One region of the Secundilactobacillus sp. MJ173 genome, then DNA from elsewhere that is predicted to be linked to it. Evidence: predicted binding sites of a transcription regulator. Region 1 holds the regulator's gene; each other region holds the start of a gene.
What was found. The regulator LexA, encoded in region 1, represses DNA repair genes until DNA is damaged. The targets are predictions, from matches to a motif close to CNAACANNTGTTNG.

Region 1 (5,220 bases):
AGTCTTCAACCGTTTATCAAGACGGTCAGCCACGACCTAAGCAACATGATTGGCAAATCGACTGGGATCGGCTACAACAGTTGATTTTAGATAACAGTGAACGCCTAGATGAAGTAAAGGCTGGTATTGCTGAAGATTGGGTTAGAACTCACGGTACGATCTGGGACCGAACGCGAGGATTTTACCGACACCCCAACGACAGTTATGATTATGATGATACAGTCTTTTGGGGCTATTCATCTTGGGGTACGCCAGCAATTTCGGTGATCTTTGCGGATGAATCTGAAGCGTCTTACCAGCTTTATAAAGAGGGTATGGATTATAATTATCACTATTTAGGTAAATAGTAAGCAATAAGGAGAAAATTATGCAAATTGGAATTGATCAGTTAGCGTTTTACACGCCAAAAACCTATTTGGACCTTGTTGATTTGGCACATGCAAGGGGCGAAGAGCCAGATAAATATCGGATCGGTATTGGCCAGTCAGAACAGTCGGTTATCCCAGTGACACAGGATGCCGTTACACTAGCAGCCAATGCCGCAATACAAGTGATCGACGATACTAATCGGGATAAAATAGCCATGGTCCTGTTCGGAACTGAGTCTGGCATTGATAACTCAAAGTCTGCAGCTATCTACCTGAAACGATTATTAAAGTTACCAGATAATATTCGGGCAGTTGAAATCAAACAAGCCTGTTACGGTGCCACAGCTGGGGTTCAGTTCGCTCATGATTATGTCCGACTCCACCCCGATAAACAGGTTTTAGTCATTGGTGCTGACATTGCCCGTTATGGGTTGAACACCCCAGGTGAAGTGACGCAGGGTGGCGGTGCGGTAGCAATCACCATCAGTGCTGAACCTAGACTGTTAAACCTGGATGATGCGTCAGCGTTTCGTTCTGAAGATATCATGGATTTTTGGCGCCCACTTTATCGCACAGAAGCATTGGTGGATGGCCGTTATTCCGAGAATGTTTACGTGGGCTTTTTCAAAGCCGTTTGGCAGGATTATCAACAGCAGACTGAGCGCACCATTGATGACTTTACGGCATTTGCGTTTCATTTGCCGTTTACGAAAATGGGATTAAAGGGATTACGGGCGATTTTGCCAGAAGCCAGTGAGGGTCAGCAAAAACAGTTGATGGCTAATTTTGAGGCCAGCCGACAATATAATCGTCAGGTGGGGAACCTTTACACTGGGTCCCTTTATCTCAGCCTGCGATCACTATTTGATAACGCTGATTTGAAACCCGGACAAAGAGTCGGCCTTTTCAGTTATGGGTCTGGCGCAGAGGGCGAATTTTATAGCGGGACGATCAGTGACAGCTTTGAGGTTCAAGCCTCAAAAAGCTGGTTTACAGATTTCTTTCGTAGTCGTCAGCGATTAACTATGACGCAGTACGAACGACTCTTTTCTCAACAATTACCAGACCATGATGTGTTGCTTGATCTGAGCCACGATGATGCACGCTTTGTATTGAAGGGTATCGAACACGACCAGCGACAGTATGTAGATCGTGGTGAATAGTGAAGAAATAAATAAAAACAGCAGGCGATTGCCTGCTGTTTTTTGAACGTGTTATTAGAAAATTTCGTCACGGTATAAACCGATTACTTTGCCCAAAATAGTAACTTGATTCAAAATAATCGGCGCCATCGTATCGTTTTCTGGCTGTAAGCGGTAGTAATGGTCTTCCTTATAGAATCGCTTGCACGTTGCTTCATTTTCTTCAGTCATGGCAATCACAATTTCACCGTTTTCGGCTGAATGCTGCTTTTTAACAATCACCTTATCGCCGTTCAGGATACCTGCGTTGATCATACTTTCGCCACGAATCTGAAGCATGAATAAGTCGCCGGCTTCGTCCACTAGTTGATCGGGAACGGGGAAATAGTCAACGGCTTCTTGAACAGCTAAGATGGGTTCACCAGCAGCCACAGTACCTAATACTGGGATCTTGGTGGGCGTTTTAATAATGCCTAATGCATCGATTCCCAGATCAGTGACTTCCAGTGCCCGTGGTTTAGTGGGGTCCTTAATTAGAAGCCCTTTTTTAGCCAGCCTAGCAATGTGACCATGCACGGTTGAGGTTGAGCTAAGACCCACTTTTTCACCAATTTCACGAACTGTCGGCGGATAACCGTGTGATTGAGTCTGGTCATAAATAAATCGCAAAATTGCGAGTTGTTTCGAATCTGAAGATTTTGTCATGGTTTCACCTCTAACATTCGGTTTGAATTACCGTAATGATAGCATATTTGGCACATTATTTCAAACAAGTGTTCGCTTTTCTGATGAAATTGGAAAAGGCATGATGTTTATCATTCATTTGAGTTGTTTTCTTACCCTATAATAGGCTTTCTGCCTTGAACCAATTTGGGTTTCGCGTTATTATATTAAAGCATGTTTGTACAAGGGAGTGAATTTAATGGCAGAGACCGAAATGAAAGAATTAATCGCCCGTATTAATGAATTAGCTAGAAAAGCAAAAGCAGAGGGCTTAACTGAACTTGAAAAGGTAGAACGAAAAGATTTGCGCCAGAAGTATCTCAAGCAGTTCCGCGCAAGTTTTAAAAATGATATTGAAATGTTACGTGTTTTCGATAAATCAGGTAAGGAAGTTACACCGAAAAAGGTTCAAGAAATTCAAAAAAAGAAGGGTTTACGGTAAACGATTTACCCTTTCCTTCAGAAAACCTTTTAAAATGGGCTGAACTTGTGTAATATTGTTAACTGGAAGCTACTGAAAAGGAGGCACATCCACTTGAGCACTGGAATTTGGATTCTAATTGTAATCGTTGCTTTATTAGCCGGTTTAGCAATTGGGTTCTTCGCTGCACGTAAGTATATGGAAAAGTACATTCGTGAAAATCCACCAATCAACGAAGACCAATTGCGCATGATGATGATGCAAATGGGACAACGTCCTTCAGAAAAGAAGTTGCGTCAAATGATGAACAGCATGAAACAACAGCAATCAGAAAAGCGTTAATTCGCATTCTTAATACGAAGGCTTGGGTAATCCCGAGTCTTTTTAATTTGTCAGGAAATCAAGGAGGTGATCGCATGAGTATCTTTAAAAAACTAGGCTGGTATTTCAAAGCGGAATGGAAAACGTACTTATTCGGCTTATTGGGACTACTGATTACGGCTTTACTCGCAATTATTCCACCAAGGATGATTGGGGTTGTTGTTGATTTGATTCATAACCATCAGTTAACGGTGAAACTATTAGTGACTGATTTACTGATTCTGTTAGTTGCTGCACTGGGTCAATACGGGGCACGTTATATGTGGCGTACTGCGATTTGGGGTGCGGCCGCGAAACTAGAAAAAACACTGCGACAGCGACTTTTTAACCATTATATGGGTATGGATCAAACCTTTTACCAGAAGTACCGGACGGGTGATTTAATGGCTCGTGCCACCAATGATTTACAAGCTATTCAACGAGTGGCTGGTGGCGGTATCCTTCAATTTGCAGATTCAATTATTACTGGTGGGACGACACTGATTGCCATGATGACGTTGGTTAACTGGCGGTTAACGTTGATTGCCGTCCTGCCGTTTCCGTTACTGGCGGTAATGGCGTACTATCTTGGTCAAAAAATTAACGTTGCCTTCCGCGATTCCCAAGCTGCGTTTTCACGCTTAAATAATAAAGCTCAGGAAAGCATTAGTGGCGTTAAAGTCATTAAGAGCCTGGGGCAGGAACGCGAAGATATTGCTGATTTTAACCAGCAGGTGGATCAAACCATCAAGGTCAATCGACGAGTCAATCGTCTGGATGCGTTATTTGATCCCATTACCACTGTAATTATTGCACTAGCCTATGTGGCCACCATTGTCATGGGTGGTTCATTAGTTGTGAGTCACGTGATTACGATTGGTAATTTGGTTTCATTTATCACGTACCTTTCCATGATGATCTGGCCGATTTTTGCGGTGGGGATGCTGTTTAACACCATGGAACGTGGGAATGCCAGCTACGATCGAGTCATGAACCTGATCAACGAAAAATCTCAGGTGATTGACCAAATTAAGAGTCGCAGTGAACGTCCAGCTGGTGATTTAACCTTTAATCTGGCTGAATTCCATTATCCAGATGACCCCCAAGTGGCACTCAAAAACGTGAACTTTACGATTCCAGCTGGTAAAACTTTGGGGATCGTTGGTCGTGTGGGCGCGGGTAAAACCACGATCATGCGGTTATTACTCCGTCAATTTGAACGGTATCAGGGTCAAATCAGCTATGGTGGAACCAATATTATTGACTATCAATTAGACAGTTATTTGCCCGCTATTGGTTATGTACCTCAAGACAGCTTTCTGTTTTCGGAGTCTGTGAGGGATAATATCGCGTTTGCTAAACCTGACGCCACCGATGAGGAAGTTCAGGCTGCTGTGGCAGATGCAGACTTATCTGATCAAATTCAACATTTTGAAAATGGCTACGATACATTAGTCGGTGAGGAAGGGGTCTCACTTTCTGGTGGCCAACGTCAGCGAGTCGCAATCGCCCGCGTGCTACTCATTAAACCAGAACTCTTGATTTTGGATGATGCACTATCGGCCGTGGATGCCGAAACTGAAAGTCAGATTTTAACCAACTTGCAGCGAGAGCGGGCTGGTAAAACGACGATTATCGCAGCCCATAGATTGAGTTCAGTGATGCGAGCCGATGAGATTATTGTTATGGACCATGGGATGATTGCTGAACGTGGTAATCATACCCAGTTAATGGCACAAGACGGTTGGTATCGTCAAATGTTTGAACGACAGGAATTGGAAATGCGCGTAAGGGGGGCTGATGGTGAAGAATAATGAACACGAATCCGCTTGGGCGAAGAGTATTCCCATCAAGGAACAAATGCACATTGTTTCTCGCTTGATCGGTTATGCCAAACCCTATTGGCGGCACTTTATTGTCGCCATTGTACTAGCTGCCTTGGTCAGTGTGATTAATATTTTGTTACCAATGATTTTGAGTGATTATATGGATAACTACCTCAAAGTCGGTCGGGCTGATCTGAAAATCATGTGGTTTTTCGCTGCCTTTTACCTTTTTGCGATGATTACTCGTGCAGTGATGCAGTTCTTTCAGGCCTACCTGTACAGCATGGGTGCAGAATATATGTTGGAAAGTGTGCGCCGTCAGTTGTTTGAAAAACTGCATCATTTTGGCATGCGCTTTTATGATCAAGTGCCTAGCGGGT
Region 2 (5,220 bases), on a different contig from region 1:
GCGGAACTCAGACCGCGACAGATCATGTTCAACCGTTTGATGACGGCTCCGTTCCCAAATTCAGGTGTGGCGCGGATGTTTCCTTGCAGTTCAGCGTGACCTGGAATCGTGTTGACTTGGTCGCCGCTATTGAAGACGGTGATACTGTGAACCAGTGGACCGACTTCCTTGCTTGGTTTCACGTCAGCGAAAAGATCGGCTTCGGCGTTCACGAATTTAACCAAGTTAGTCAAGGCGTTAACACCTTGTTCTGGCATAGAACTGTGAACGGGGGTACCTTCGGAGGTAACGGTGTAATTCAGCGAACCGTTGTGGGCGTAAACCGCGTCACCACTAGTGGGTTCACCGATGATCATGCCGTCAACGTCATCAACTTCACCCTGTTCAGTTAATTGTTTAGAACCAGCGGCACCGTATTCTTCACCAACTGTAGCTAGTAAACGAATGCGGCCAGGAATTTTAGTTTTACTATCTGCTAATTCAATCATGGTAATGACCATGGCAGCTAAACTGCCCTTCATGTCTGCACTGCCACGACCATAAAGGCGGTCACCGTGGACTTCAGCTGACAATGGACCATGTGCCCAATTGCCCACATTACCGAAACTGACAGTATCCATGTGACCAGCAAGCGCGAAGACGGGCGTTGCGTCTGGTTCACCAAGCTCAGCAATCAGGTTGTTGCGCCCAGGAGACGTTTCAACTTGCTTAACTGTGATGCCGTGATCCGTGAGTAACTTTTCTAAGTAATCCGCGACCATTTTTTCATGATCATTAGCCGAATCAATTTGCACCAAGTGCGTTAGGATGTCAATTTTATTTTGTTTATCCATGGTGACCTCCGCTTTCATTTTCAGACTTATACTTTACATTATAAACTTTTTTAGGACAATTGTCCCCTTTAGCACTCGACATACGGCGTACGAAAGTGCTTTAAAAAGGCTTGGTGCTAGTCTTTAAATTGATTTACGCTGAATTATTTGTGCAACTTTCACAGGGGCAATTTTTAAAATTTTACACAGGTTATTGAAAATGTAAAAAGCGCTACTCGAATTCTTGGAGCAGCGTCGTTAATCACATGGTTACTTTTGTGATGCGCCAGTGTTGGCGTCTAGGTTTTCTGGCATCTGTGGCTTGGCCGACGCACCGGTAGTGGTATCAGTGGTTTTATTTGGCTGAGTTGAGGCACCAGACAGGGCGTCAAACGCACCGTTTTCAAACATACTGATCACTTGGTCAACGTTCGCGGTGCATTCCAAAGTCCCTAAGTAGGTACCAGCGTCATCGCGCAACGCGTAATAGGTGGTCAAAATTTTATGACCGTTTTGTGTACTGGGAATGTTCACTGAATCCTGTTTACCCGCTTTAAAACTATCGATGAGGGATTTGATAGCGGGTAGAATTTTGGCAGGATGAATTTCCGCCAGCGTTTTGCCAATTTGATCCTGAGAGCGGGTGTGATTGCGATTGGGCTGATCTGAATACCAACCAAAGCGGTCGCTAGCATCCACCAGGTCTAATTCAAATGGGAGTGTTTTAAAAATTTGCTGAAGCTCGGTTAATGTTAAAGTCCCGCTTGGGAAGGTTACGTGGGCATCTTTCATGAAAGGCTCGTTATCTGACATAGGATCATCCTCCAATGTTAACTTAATGCTTATATTATAGTACGAAATGGTTGTGACTTCAGAATTTTGGAAATAACGCTTGCCAAATAAGAACATATGTTTGTATAATGTTTACAAACATATGTTCGAGGTGAGCGTGATGAATTACCAAAATGAGCCTCACGGGGTTTTCTTTTTAATCGATAATAAGTCGTTTTACGCCAGCGTCGAAGCCGTGGCGCGGGGGTGGAATCCACTAAAGATTAGCCTTGTAGTGATGAGTGAAGCGGAGAATACGAACGGCGGGCTGGTTTTAGCCACATCACCGGAGGCTAAGCAGCGATATCATTTACAAGCCAATGTTTCCCGTGCCCGGGAGGTACCGCAGGATCCGCAGTTAGTGGTGGTACCACCGCGGATGAATTTATATATTAAACGCAATCTACAGATCAACGATATTTTTCGCCGGTTTGTTGCTGATGAAGATTTAATGCCGTATTCAATTGATGAATCGATTTTGGATTTAACCCATTCTTGGCGATTATTCGGGAAGACACCACGAGAAGTCGCCGTTCGGATTCAAAAAACGGTGCGCCGAGAATTAGGGTTATACACCACAGTTGGGATTGGTGATAACCCGCTTCAAGCTAAGTTAGCGCTGGACCTTTATGCTAAACACGATGCTGATCTCATTGGCGAGATTCATTATTCAACCGTACCGCAAACGATTTGGCCGGTCACCAAGTTAACCGATATTTGGGGAATTGCCAAACGAACCGCATCCCATTTAAACCGTTTAGGGATCCATAATATGTACGAATTGGCTCACGTGGATCCGTATCAGTTGAATAGCGAGATGGGGTTGATGGGTCAGCAGCTGTTTGCCATGGCGTGGGGAATTGATCGGTCACAGCTAAAAAAGCGCCGTGGACCGAAAAATGCCAGCTTGGGGAATTCTCAAGTGTTACCCAAAGATTACATGAAGCAAGCAGAGATCGAGACGGTGATTAAAGAAGTTGGCGAACAGGTAGCTTCGCGTCTGCGTCATCACCATAAGCAGGCAGGCTGCGTGTCACTTAGTATTGGGTTTTCCTACGCTGCCAGTGAAGCGGATGGCCGCAGCGGGTTTCATCAGGAGATGCGCATTGCACCAACTGATCAGAATGCTGAGATTACCGCCGCAATCCTTGATTTGTTCAGGCGCAACTGGGGAGGTCAGACGATTCGAAACGTGGCAGTTTATACCTCTAGGCTGTGTCCTTCAACTGGCCTGCAGTTGAACTTCTTTGAACCAGCTAAGACACAACTTAAACGGGTCAAAGCTGACCATGTGGTTGACGCAATTCGTGACCGGTTCGGCTTTACCCGATTGGTGTACGCAAGTAGTTTGCAAAAGGGTGGTACCGCAATCGACAGGGCGTCATTGGTCGGTGGTCATAACGGAGGGAATGCTTATGAATAAGGATTTAAAATTAATTACAGAGCGGTTGGACGCAGGGTTTAAACGATTGCCACAGGTCCGCTATCAAGTCCAAATCACGGATGACCCGTACGATAAAACGTATAATTTTTTTCTTAACTATCAGCACCGTGGTCAACGGTTGAAGTCGCAGCCGTTGCACAGTATTCAGCAATACCAGTTAACCTATTTGGAGCAGGTGGTTAAGGGGCTAAGAGAACATACTAAGCTGAGTTTTGAATTTGTTGGGTTTACAGGCCAACGCTGGCCATCTAATCAGAGGTTAATTCAAAGCAGGCGATTAAACGATGAGTAAGTTACGGCAAATTAATGATGATCAATTGGTGCAGCGCTTCTTCGACCACGATTATCGGGATCGCGGTGTGGTGAAGTGGCAGGGATTCTATCTGTCGGATCATACGGCGGCGTTGAAAAAACAGGCGAAACAAGAAGCCAAAAAATATCCTGCAAGGGTCCAGCAATCCATGGAAGAGATGTCCCAACTATTAAGTGAAGCCTATGCCAATGGTCAAACGGTGAGTGTGCAATTAAACAACCGGGATTTGAATGGTGAATTCTTACCAGATCTGGTTGGCAAGGTGATCGGGTATGATGATGAGATGGTGTATTTGGAAGGACAACAAGGGTTTGAGATTGGGGTTGTGAGAAATGTAGAGCGTGGAACAACACGGGTTGATTCCAGAATATAACTGAAAACGGTGGGTTTCCTGATCTTGGGAAACTCACCGTTTTTAGTTATATGGCCGGAATCAGTGTTGTGGAGCGCGTTTTAAAATGTAGAGCGTGGAAGCAGGCGTTAAGGGACTGGCGTGTAAGGGGGCATCCGGTGGAAATCCCGAACTTAGGATTTTTACCGGATGCCCCCTTACACATAAGTCCCTGCCTGCTGGAACGCGTTTGGGCTAGAGGGGAGTAGTGAGATGTTTCATTTCATATTGCCCAAACGTGCTCCAGCAAGCAGACAGCTGCATGTAAGAAGCCTCACCACAAATCCCAAACCCATGGATTTATGGTGAGGCCCCTTACACTTCGCTATCTAACCGCTTGCTTCCACACTCAAACGTGCTCCAGCAGGCAAGAAGCTATGTGTAAGGTGATATTGGCATAAATCCAAAACCGGGATTTTTACCAACATCACCTTACACGCCGCTCCTTAACCGCCTGCTTCCACACTCTCCTCTACTCTGGGTCTGCCAACGACTTCCCACTCTTAATCTGTTTAAACTCCGCAAACGCATCATCAATTTGCTTAAATTCTTCATCACTTAATGTTACATCCAACGCTTTCGCATTAGCTGCCACCTGTTCCGGTTTCTTAGCCCCTGGAATCACAACGCTGATCAGTGGATTCTTAATGTACCAAGCTAAAACAGTTTGTGCTACCGTGGCATCGTGCGCTTCGGCAATCGGCCGAACAGCATCCACCGCTGTCAGAATTTGCCCGTAGCGCGGTTCTTGGAAATCCGCTATTTGACTGCGAATATCGTCTTCTGGGAAGGCGATGTCGCGCTGATACTTACCCGTCAGCAAACCACTCGCTAATGGGAAATAAGGCACGAAGCTGATATTATTTTCCTTTAAATATGGCAGCATATCCGCGCCATGGTCTTGATGCAGCAAGCTAAATTCATCTTCTACCACGTCAACATAACCGTCGGCGTTAGCTTCCTTGATTTGATCCAGACTAAAGTTTGAAACACCGATTGCCCGAATCTTACCCTGTTCGCGCAAGCGTTGTAACGCGCCCACCGCTTCAGCTTTTGGTGTATCGTGATCTGGAAAATGCAGGTAGTAAATATCAATGTAGTCGGTACCCAAACGCTTTAGGCTATCGTCAACTTGCTGGGTAATAAACTTTGGATCGTTACGGATGACTTGTTCACCCGATGAAAAGTCATGGGCACCTTTCGTAGCAATCACCAACTGATGACGGTCAAAGTCTTTGATAGCTTGACCGACCAATTCTTCAGAATGGCCCAGTCCGTAAACATAGGCAGTGTCTAATAACGTAATGCCGTTTTCAATACCGGTTTTAACGATATTTAAACCGTCATCGTCTTTTAAATTAGGGAAGAGGTTATAGCCACCAACCGCATTGGTTCCAAGACCTAATGGGGTTGCAGTTACTTCTGATTT
Region 3 (5,220 bases), on a different contig from region 1:
ACGCACAAAACCTTCACGCTTGATTTTCTCAAAAATCTTTTTATGCTGACCTTTTTTCTCCCGCACAATCGGCGACAAAATTTGTAGTTTGGTTCGTTCAGGTAGTGCAAGTACGCGATCAACCATCTGTTCAACGGATTGACTGGAAATTTCAGTCCCATCATTAGGACAAATTGGCGTGCCAACTCGAGCCCATAATAACCTCAAATAATCGTTGATTTCAGTGACGGTTCCTACCGTTGAACGGGGGTTTTTCGAAGTTGTCTTTTGATCGATTGAAATGGCTGGTGAAAGACCATCAATAGAATCGACATCCGGCTTATCCATTTGACCTAAAAATTGACGGGCATAAGCGGATAGGCTTTGAACATAGCGTCGCTGTCCTTCAGCGTATAACGTATCAAAGGCCAACGAACTTTTCCCAGAGCCTGATAGTCCGGTTACAACCACCAGTTTATTTTTAGGAATTTTAACGTTAATGTTTTTTAAGTTATGGGCTCTTGCCCCATGAATATCAATATAATCGTTTGCCAAAAACCATGTCCCCCTTATTACCCATCTAGTTCAGTCTTTAATTCTAAGATGGTATCACGTAGCGTTGCAGCGTGTTCGAAATCCAGTTTCTTCGCTGCGCTGCGCATTTCATCTTCTAAGCGTTTGATCATGTCTTGCTGTTCTTCAGACGTCATTGATTCAAAGTCAGTTTCAACAAAGTCATCTTTCTTACCAGCGTTTTCATCCGGTTTGGTAACACTGATCAAATCACGAATATCCTTTTTAATTGTTTTAGGTGTGATGCCATGCTTTTTATTATAGGCAATTTGGACTTCACGCCGTCGAGCCGTTTCATCCATCGCCCGTTTCATAGAATCCGTCACGGTATCGGCATACATGATAACCGCACCATGTTCGTTACGAGCGGCTCGACCCATAGTTTGAATCAGTGACCGTTCGTTACGCAAGAAGCCTTCCTTATCAGCATCTAGAATGGCCACCAGTGAAACTTCAGGCACGTCAATCCCTTCACGTAGCAGATTAATTCCAACCAGCACATCGTACTTACCAAGTCGCAAGTCGCGAATGATCTGAGTCCGTTCCAGTGTCTTAATATCACTATGCAAATAAGCAACCTTAATTCCTAGGTCTTTTAGATAGTCGCTCAAATCTTCTGCCATCTTTTTAGTTAAAGTGGTAACAAAGACCCGTTCGTTGGCATCGATTCGCTTATTGATTTCACCAACTAAATCATCCATTTGCCCCATGATTGGTCGAACTTCCACCGTTGGATCCAATAGCCCAGTTGGTCGAATAATTTGCTGAATAACGGTATTCGTCTGGTCCAATTCGTAATCACCGGGGGTAGCAGACATATAAACCACTTGGTTAATGTGCTTTTCGAATTCGTCAAGTTTCAACGGCCGATTATCCAGTGCACTGGGCAGTCGGAAACCGTAATCGATCAACTGCTGCTTCCGGGAGCGGTCACCGTTATACATGCCGCGAACTTGTGGCATGGTAACGTGAGATTCGTCTACAACCAGCAAAAAATCTTTAGGGAAGAAATCCAGCAAGGTATACGGCGGTTCGCCAGGTTTACGGCCATCCATAAAGCGTGAATAATTCTCGATACCGTTGGTGTAACCCATTTCCCGTAACATTTCAATATCGTAGGTGGTTCGCTGCTTAAGCCGTTGCGCTTCTAGCAACTTACCTTCTTTTTCAAAGTATGCCAAGCGGTCTTTCAATTCGGCTTCAATTCCCGTAATCGCACGATCCATAATATCATCATTCGTCATAAAATGAGTTGCAGGGAAAATGGCCACATGATCACGATCACCAATAATCTCACCAGTTAAAGCGTCAACCTCTCGAATACGATCGATTTCATCACCAAAAAACTCCACTCGCAATGCACGTTCATCATGAGATGCAGGAAAGATTTCAAGTACGTCCCCGTGTACTCTGAAACGGCCACGTTGAAAATCGATGTCGTTACGTTCGAACTGAATATCAACCAGTTTCCGCATTAAATCGTTACGCTCGATTTGTTGACCCACTCTTAGCGAAACGGTGTGGTTTTTATATTCGGTGGGATCCCCTAAACCAAAAATGGAAGACACAGACGCCACCACGATGACATCGTTGCGTTCAAGTAATGAACTGGTTGCAGAATGACGTAACTTATCAATCTCATCATTAATCGACGAATCCTTTTCAATGTACGTATCACTTGATGGCACGTAGGCTTCTGGTTGGTAATAATCGTAATAACTCACAAAATACTCCACAGCATTATTGGGGAAAAATTCTTTAAACTCACCATAGAGCTGACCAGCCAACGTTTTGTTATGAGAAAGGATCAGTGTTGGCTTATTCACATTTTTGATGACGTTGGAAATGGTAAATGTTTTCCCTGTTCCCGTCGCACCCAACAGCACTTGGGCCCTTTTGCCCTGTTCAATACCCGCTGTCAATTCTTTGATTGCTTCGGGTTGATCTCCTGTGGGCTGATACTTTGAAACTAGGTCAAACTGACGATCTCCCTGCCGTTCAATCATAAATGGATTACCCCCTTAATTTCAGTACACGTTAAAAGCAGGAAAGCAGCTGCCTTCCCACATATGTTTGTCTATTTTAACATAGCGAACGTATTTTCGCCACCGAAAGCATCAACATCAAATAAGGCTCATGTAAAGCCTAATTTAACGGGATTTCACTAGTTATTCATTCGCTAACGTTTTTTGATAAATTAGGGCATCCATAAAGACCTGTCCAACCTGTGTGCGCGTTTCACTCACCGTTTCAAATTGCGCATTTTCGTAAAATTTACGATTTTCTTGATCTGCTTTCAAAACAAGCAACTGAACCTGCACTGCTGTTAACTGCTTCAACACACTCAGAATTTGATTAAGAATCTCGGTACGCTCACCAGTTGATACCCGACTCTCATCAACAAAGTATTGACCAAGCCAGACCAGCTGAGGTAACGGATAGTCAATCGTCAAATCCAGGGTTGCCACTAGCTGGTCACCACTAAATAAGCCTAAATAATGCTTTTGGCTGGCCGCTGCCTCGCCCGCAACTTCATCTAAATCAGAAACTGCCTCACGTTTAGTTAATCGATGATCCAGAAATAAATCAAAGAATTTTTGGTGCTGTTTTTGCAACTGATAGATTTGATCGTCATCGTCATGAGTCAGCTCACGAACATCATAAGCCAGCTGGTTGGATAATTGTTTAGCAAGAGTTTGCATATTTGGTATCCCCTTTTTAATTAACAGTTCTACTTCATTATATAGTAACTCATCAGATTTACGACTTTATTCAACTAAAAAAGGGAATGGCCAATGACCATTCCCTTAAAATCCAATTTATCAATTATTTAACAACGGCACCATTGTCAGCCAATGCTTCAATGTATTTAAACACCTGTTGGCCAGCCATACCGCCATCACCAACAGCAGTCGTAATTTGACGCAAGTCTTTAACCCGAACATCACCAATGGCGAAGATTCCGGGAACCTTGGTCTCCATGTGGTCATTCGTTTCAATCCAACCCATCGAGTCAGTAATACCAAGATCAGTAAACTGCTCAGTCTTAGGTAAAATACCAACGTAAATGAACACGCCGCTAGCATCAATAGTGGTTTCTTCACCAGTCTGATTATTCAAAACTTTAACGCCAGTAACCTTTTGGTCGTCTCCAAGGATTTCCTCAACATTACTGTTCCAGACAAAGTTCATCTTATCATTTGCAAACGCTCGATCTTGGAGAATCTTTTGCGCACGTAACTGATCACGGCGATGAATAACGGTTACCTTAGAAGCTAATTGTGTTAAGTAGAGTCCCTCTTCAACGGCAGAATCACCACCGCCAACCACGATCACTTCACGACCTTTAAAGAAGGCACCATCACAAACCGCGCAGTATGAAACCCCACGCCCGCCGTAGGTATCTTCACCAGCCACACCTAATTTACGGTATTCTGAGCCGGTTGCAATAATCACTGCTTTAGTCTCATAGGTATCCGTGTCGGTAGTCACCACTTTGGTAGCACCATGATCTTCAACGGATTCTACGCTGCCATATGCGTACTCGGCACCAAACTGAGTGGCACCCTTGTACATATCCTCGGCCAAATCTGGTCCCATGACCGATGAAAAGCCAGGATAGTTTTCAATTGCCGCAGTGTTGTTCATCTGACCGCCATAAATACCGCGATCTAACATGAGGACTGATAAGTTGGCACGGGATGCATAAAGCGCAGCGGTCATCCCGCCAGGCCCTGCACCAATTACAATTACATCATACTGTTTAGCCATACTACTTCCCCTTTCAAGCGCAACAAGTGCGACACTGAGTGTTTATTTAAATACTTGTAGTTTCAAAGACGAAACCTAGTCTACTATCTTTTTGTAAGTTTGTCGAGAAATAAGATTGCGCACAAGCAACCTGTTGTTAAAATTCTGAACGACCCTCACGCATCATTAAGTCTGAAATTGCTTTGCGAATGTCTTTACCCTCGTATAGAACTTGGTAGATTGCTTCGGTAATTGGCATTTCAACGCCGCGCTGTTTGGATAATTCGTAAGCAGCTTTAGTCGTTGCAACCCCTTCGATCACCATTCCCATAGTATCGATCACTTCTTCCAGCGTTTGACCCTTCCCTAACTCGTCACCTGCACGATAATTCCGGGAATTTTGACTCGTTCCAGTGACGATAATATCGCCGACACCGGCTAATCCAGTGAAAGTCTGCGGGTTAGCGCCAAATGAAGCACCAAGCCGTGAAATTTCAGCGAGGCCACGAGTCATCAACGCAGCTTTAGCGTTGTCACCATAGCCAAGACCGTTTAAGGCACCAGTACCCAAAGCAATGATATTTTTCAAGGCCGCAGCAATTTCTACACCAATCACATCACTGTTGGTGTACACCCGGAAATAGCGATTCATAAATAATTTCTGAGTATGCTTTGCAGCATCCAAATCCGTGCTAGCTGCCGTAACTAGGGTAATATCTCGCTTGGCAACGTCTTCCGCATGGCTTGGACCCGACAGCACCGTGATGGCTGCCCGAAGATCAGCTGGTATTTCCTCAGCTAAAATTTCTGAAACCCGCTTATAAGTGCCTTGTTCAATCCCTTTGCTGGCGTGGATAATTTGTGGCTTTGTGTGCAACTCTTCAAGCACCGCTTTAGTCTTACCGGCAACTGAGCGCA
Region 4 (5,220 bases), on a different contig from region 1:
TACAAACGGATGGACCAGTTAGTGGTGGTTAATCCGTCGTTTATTTCTAAGTTAGAAGCTTATGGCATCAGTAAAGATAAGATAACTTACATTCCCAACTTTGTCAGTGCCGAAACGTTTCATCCTGCTGATGACCAACAAAAGCAGTCGTTGCGAAAACAATACGGTTATCCTGACCAATTTACCATTCTGGGTTCTGGTCAGGTTCAGGTCCGCAAAGGGGTCTTCGATTTTATCGAATTAGCAAAACGGCATCCCGAAATCCAGTTTATCTGGACCGGGGGGTTTTCCTTCGGACGCATTACCGATGGCTATGAGGAGTTAAAACAAGTGGTGGATAATCCACCCGAAAATTTGAGCTTCCCGGGCATCATTGACCGCGACCAATTGGTAGATTACTACAACATGGCCGATTTATTTTTACTGCCATCATATAACGAGTTATTTCCAATGTCTGTTTTAGAGGCGTTTAGTACCCACACACCAGTACTACTGCGTGATTTAGACTTATACCACGCTATTATTGAAGGGGACTATGCTGCTGCCCAAGATGTGGAAGAAATGGATCAGATCATCTCTGATTTAAGTTCAAACTCAGAAGCACTGCTGGCGCTTAAAAAGAAAGCCGAACAGGGCGCAGACTATTACTCAGAGGAACGATTAGCCAAGATTTGGCTGCAATTCTATACTGAACAGACCAAAAGAGGTTAAAGACTATGTCGAGACGCAATAAAATTGCATTGTTCCTCATTATATTGCTGGGTGTTTCGATTTTCGGCTATTCATTACGGGACATTAAGCTCAATATATTAATTCGTGATTTTACGACGATTCACCAAGGTTGGCTGTTGGTGGCGGTTGGTTGTATGCTGCTGTACTTTATGCTGGAAGGCTTAGTGGTTAAAGTCTTTGCGGATGAACGGCTGGGACAGTATTCGTTTAAAAGCGCGCTGCGAATTCCGTTGATCGAGCAGTTATTCAATGGCATTACGCCTTTTTCGTCAGGCGGTCAGCCAGCTCAATTAATTGCCATGCTTCAAAGCGGTATTGATGGTGGCAAAGCCAGCTCAATTTTGTTAATGAAGTTCATTGTCTACCAAGCGATGATCGTGATTAACTTCTTGATCGCTCTGATTATTGGCTTTCATTATATGGTCAGTAAGATGAGTTACTTATCGCTGTTTGTGGTGTTTGGTTTTGTCATTCACTTCGCAGTGATCGTCGGTTTATTTTTAGTGATGTTTTGGCCGCAATTTACCAAGAAGGCCATGCGCGTTGTGATGATGCCGGTTCGCTGGTTTACTAGTGCTGAAAGGACGAACGCTTGGATCGTTAAGTTGGATACCAAGATTGATTTATTTTATCAGGAAAGTGTGCAGTTAATCGGCCAGTGGAAGCTGTTGCTGAAAGTGGTGGTGATTACTTTCTTCCAGCTCGTTTTTTACTACCTAGTGCCGTATTTTATTATGCTTTCGCTAGGGTACACTCAGGCCAACATTGTGATGATCACTTCTCTGCACGTTTTAATCGTGATGGTGATTTCAATTTTCCCAATACCTGGTGGGTCAGGCGGAGCTGAATACGCCTTTACGGTACTTTTTGGTTCGTATATCACGAATTCAAGTAAGTTGGTGCTTGCGATGTTACTTTGGCGGTTACTGACGTATTACTTAGGGATTCTTGCTGGTATGATCGCATTGACGGTCAAACCGGATAAAATTAAAGCAAAAGTTTGAGGTGGCGGAATTAAAGGCCACGTTAAACGTTAAAGATAACCTGATTATTGGCTTACAAAGCTGATAAATCGGGTTTTATTAGTTTATGAGACCACCTTGCCTGTCAGCCATTATTCATGTTACAATCTCATAAGCAAACATACGTTTACGTAAATTATAGAACTGGAGCTATCATATAATGTATGAGTATTTAAATGGTAAGGTTGTCGATATTCAACCTGCTTATATCGTGTTGGATGTTAACGGAGTTGGCTATCTGATTCGGGTGGCGAACCCCTTTAGGTTTGAAGTTGGTGACAACTTGACTAAAATTTATATTCATCAAACCATTAGCGATACAGCTCAAACGTTATATGGATTCAGTTCGTTAAAAGAAAAGCAGCTGTTTGAAAAACTGTTAGCCGTATCTGGCATTGGCGCGAAGAGTGCACTGGCTATTTTGGCAAATGGTGATCAACAGGCTATTGTCGAAGCAATCAGTCAAAATAACGTGACTTATCTCACTAAATTCCCTGGTATTGGCAAAAAGACCGCCCAGCAGATTGTTTTGGATTTGAAGGATAAGTTAGAGGACTTTTCAGCTAACAGCTTATTTGACCAACCAAAGACGGTGATTTCAACAACGGATAACGCTGCTTTGGCAGATGCCTTAGAAGCACTAGCGGCGCTGGGCTATAAAGATCGAGATATTAAACGAGTTGAAAAAGGGTTGCAGAACGAGCCTGAACAGACCACGGATGCTTATTTAAGTGCTGCGCTAAAATTATTAACAAAGTAGAAAAATTGGGATAAGAAGGGGGTGAGCAGATGGCTGAAGATGACCGAATAGTTGCGGGCGACAAACAAGATGAGGCTGAAACGTCGATTGAACAGTCGTTGCGGCCAAGCCGTTTGGCGACTTACATTGGACAAACGGCTTTAAAACGAGAACTGAGTGTTTATATTCGTGCCGCTAAAAAGCGTGAAGAGGCATTGGATCACGTGCTGTTGTATGGGCCTCCTGGATTAGGTAAGACTACGTTAGCTATGATCATTGCCAGTGAAATGCAGGTGGGGATTAAGACCACTAGTGGACCAGCAATTGAAAAGACGGGCGATCTGGTGGCACTGCTCAATGAATTGAATCCAGGCGATGTGCTGTTTATTGACGAAATTCATCGTTTGCCAAAAGTGGTGGAAGAAATGTTGTACTCTGCCATGGAAGATTTCTTTATTGATATCGTTGTGGGACAGGGTCCAACAGCTCACCCGATTCATTTTCCGCTGCCACCCTTTACACTGATCGGTGCGACTACCCGGGCTGGCTTACTGTCAGCACCGCTTCGTGATCGGTTTGGCATTGTGGGTCACATGGCGTATTACAACACAGACGAATTGGAGCAGATTGTAAAGCGGTCAGCTAGAATCTTAAATTCGCCCATCCAAGAGGAAGGCGCGCACGAAATTGCACTTCGCTCTCGGGGAACACCACGAATCGCTAATCGCTTACTAAAGCGAATCCGTGACTTTGCTGAAGTTTCGGAACATCACGATTCCATTGATCGGTCCATTGTTCAACAGGCACTGACAATGCTGCAGGTTGATGACGAGGGGCTGGATCAGACGGATATTAAATTATTGGAAACAATGATCCGCTTTTATAACGGTGGACCAGTTGGTTTAAATACGTTGGCTGCAAATATTGGGGAAGAAACCGATACAGTAGCGGAGATGTACGAACCATTTCTCTTACAAAAAGGGTTTATTAAACGAACTGCCCGTGGGCGAATGGTAACACCACTGGCATATGAACACCTTGGGATTACACCAGACAACAAGTGAAAGGACCTTCATAATGACACTAACGACGGAAGATTTTGATTACGATTTACCACACGAACTGATTGCCCAAACACCGATTGAAAAACGGGATGCCTCACGGTTACTTGTTTTAGACCACGAAACCGGGGAGATGACTGACAAGCATTTTTATGACATTCTTGATTATTTGAATCCCGGCGACGCTGTGGTAATGAATAACTCTCGGGTGATGCCTGCGCGAATCTATGGTATTAAGGAAGAGACGGGTGGTCATGCTGAAGTATTGTTACTGCACAACACTAAGGGTGACGAGTGGGAGACACTGATGAAGCCGGCTAAACGGATAAGAGTGGGGTCTGTCATCAGCTTTGGTGACGGGTTGTTAACCGCTACGGTGACCAAGGAACTGGAACATGGTGGTCGGATGATCGAATTTCACTACGATGGCATCTTCATGGAGATCCTTGAAAAACTTGGTGAAACACCATTGCCACCTTATATTAAAGAGAAACTGGATGATCCAGAACGGTATCAAACAGTTTACGCCAAAACACCAGGTTCTGCTGCTGCCCCAACTGCTGGTCTGCATTGGACTAAGGAATTGTTGCAAAAGGTGCAGGATAAGGGTATTAAGCTGGTTTATTTGACGCTTCACGTGGGCTTAGGGACTTTCCGGCCAGTAGACGAAAAGAATATTGAAGATCACAAGATGCATTCGGAATTTTACCAACTGTCGGAAGAGTCAGCCAAAACGTTGAATGAGGTTCGTGAAAACGGCGGGCGCATCGTTGCTACTGGGACGACTTCTATTCGGACGTTAGAGACGATTGGGACAAAGTTTAATGGAGAGATCAAGGCCGATTCTGGTTGGACGGATATCTTCATTAAACCAGGGTACAAGTGGCAAGTCGTTGATGCCTTTATCACTAACTTCCATTTGCCGAAATCGACACTAGTGATGTTAGTGGCCGCCTTTACTGGTCGCGATAACATTTTGAATGCTTATCAGCACGCCATCGAAGAACGTTATCGTTTCTTTAGCTTTGGTGATGCGATGTTCATTAAATAGTACTTGTTCGGCGACCTTTTGCTGTTGATAGATAGCAAGGGGCCGTTGTTAGTTAAATATGGAGGAACAAATATGGAACCAGCGATTAAATATCGCCTTATTAAAACTGAAAAAGACACGGGTGCCCGATTGGGTGAACTAATTACACCCCACGGTACGTTTCCAACGCCGATGTTTATGCCGGTAGGAACGCAAGCAACCGTTAAGTCACTGGCACCTGAAGAACTAGATGAAATGGGTGCGGGTGTGATCTTAGCGAATACCTATCATCTGTGGCTTCAGCCAGGGGAAGACCTGGTTAAAGAAGCTGGCGGTTTGCACAAATTCATGAATTGGCAAAAGCCGATTTTAACTGATTCTGGTGGCTTTCAGGTCTTCTCTTTAGCTGAAAACCGTAACATTACGGAAGAGGGGGTTCACTTCAAGAACCCTGCTAACGGTGACAGAATGTTCTTGTCACCTGAAAAAGCCATGCAGATTGAAAATGACTTAGGGCCTGATATCATGATGAGTCTGGATGAATGCCCACCGTTTTTTGAGAGTTATGACTACATTAAACATTCGGTTGAACGGACATCCCGTTGGGCTGAACGAGGCTTAAAGGCCCACGCCAAT

Region 2: AC6H04_RS10800 (Y-family DNA polymerase) is a predicted target of LexA. The motif match lies at 1,740-1,753, and genes of this name have one in related genera.
Region 3: uvrB (excinuclease ABC subunit UvrB) is a predicted target of LexA. The motif match lies at 2,644-2,657, and genes of this name have one in related genera.
Region 4: ruvA (Holliday junction branch migration protein RuvA) is a predicted target of LexA. The motif match lies at 1,871-1,884, and genes of this name have one in related genera.

What each region holds. Positions count from the first base shown of each region.
Region 1 covers NZ_BAAKGN010000044.1:26,603-31,822, reverse strand. The annotation lists gene AC6H04_RS07215 (hypothetical protein) at 1-347, shown strand, start outside; gene AC6H04_RS07210 (hydroxymethylglutaryl-CoA synthase) at 368-1,531, shown strand; gene lexA (transcriptional repressor LexA) at 1,586-2,215, opposite strand; gene AC6H04_RS07200 (DUF896 domain-containing protein) at 2,433-2,675, shown strand; gene AC6H04_RS07195 (YneF family protein) at 2,769-2,996, shown strand; gene AC6H04_RS07190 (ABC transporter ATP-binding protein) at 3,071-4,828, shown strand; gene AC6H04_RS07185 (ABC transporter ATP-binding protein) at 4,815-5,220, shown strand, end outside.
Region 2 covers NZ_BAAKGN010000068.1:17,379-22,598, forward strand. The annotation lists gene AC6H04_RS10790 (ArgE/DapE family deacylase) at 1-833, opposite strand, end outside; gene AC6H04_RS10795 (PAS domain-containing protein) at 1,083-1,625, opposite strand; gene AC6H04_RS10800 (Y-family DNA polymerase) at 1,765-3,066, shown strand; gene AC6H04_RS10805 (acetyl-CoA carboxylase) at 3,059-3,379, shown strand; gene AC6H04_RS10810 (hypothetical protein) at 3,372-3,773, shown strand; gene AC6H04_RS10815 (aldo/keto reductase) at 4,264-5,220, opposite strand, start outside.
Region 3 covers NZ_BAAKGN010000060.1:69,707-74,926, forward strand. The annotation lists gene uvrA (excinuclease ABC subunit UvrA) at 1-534, opposite strand, end outside; gene uvrB (excinuclease ABC subunit UvrB) at 552-2,558, opposite strand; gene AC6H04_RS09375 (acetyltransferase) at 2,721-3,254, opposite strand; gene trxB (thioredoxin-disulfide reductase) at 3,379-4,323, opposite strand; gene AC6H04_RS09385 (NAD(P)H-dependent glycerol-3-phosphate dehydrogenase) at 4,460-5,220, opposite strand, start outside.
Region 4 covers NZ_BAAKGN010000064.1:36,873-42,092, reverse strand. The annotation lists gene AC6H04_RS10290 (glycosyltransferase family 4 protein) at 1-711, shown strand, start outside; gene AC6H04_RS10285 (lysylphosphatidylglycerol synthase transmembrane domain-containing protein) at 717-1,736, shown strand; gene ruvA (Holliday junction branch migration protein RuvA) at 1,915-2,514, shown strand; gene ruvB (Holliday junction branch migration DNA helicase RuvB) at 2,544-3,557, shown strand; gene queA (tRNA preQ1(34) S-adenosylmethionine ribosyltransferase-isomerase QueA) at 3,571-4,605, shown strand; gene tgt (tRNA guanosine(34) transglycosylase Tgt) at 4,678-5,220, shown strand, end outside.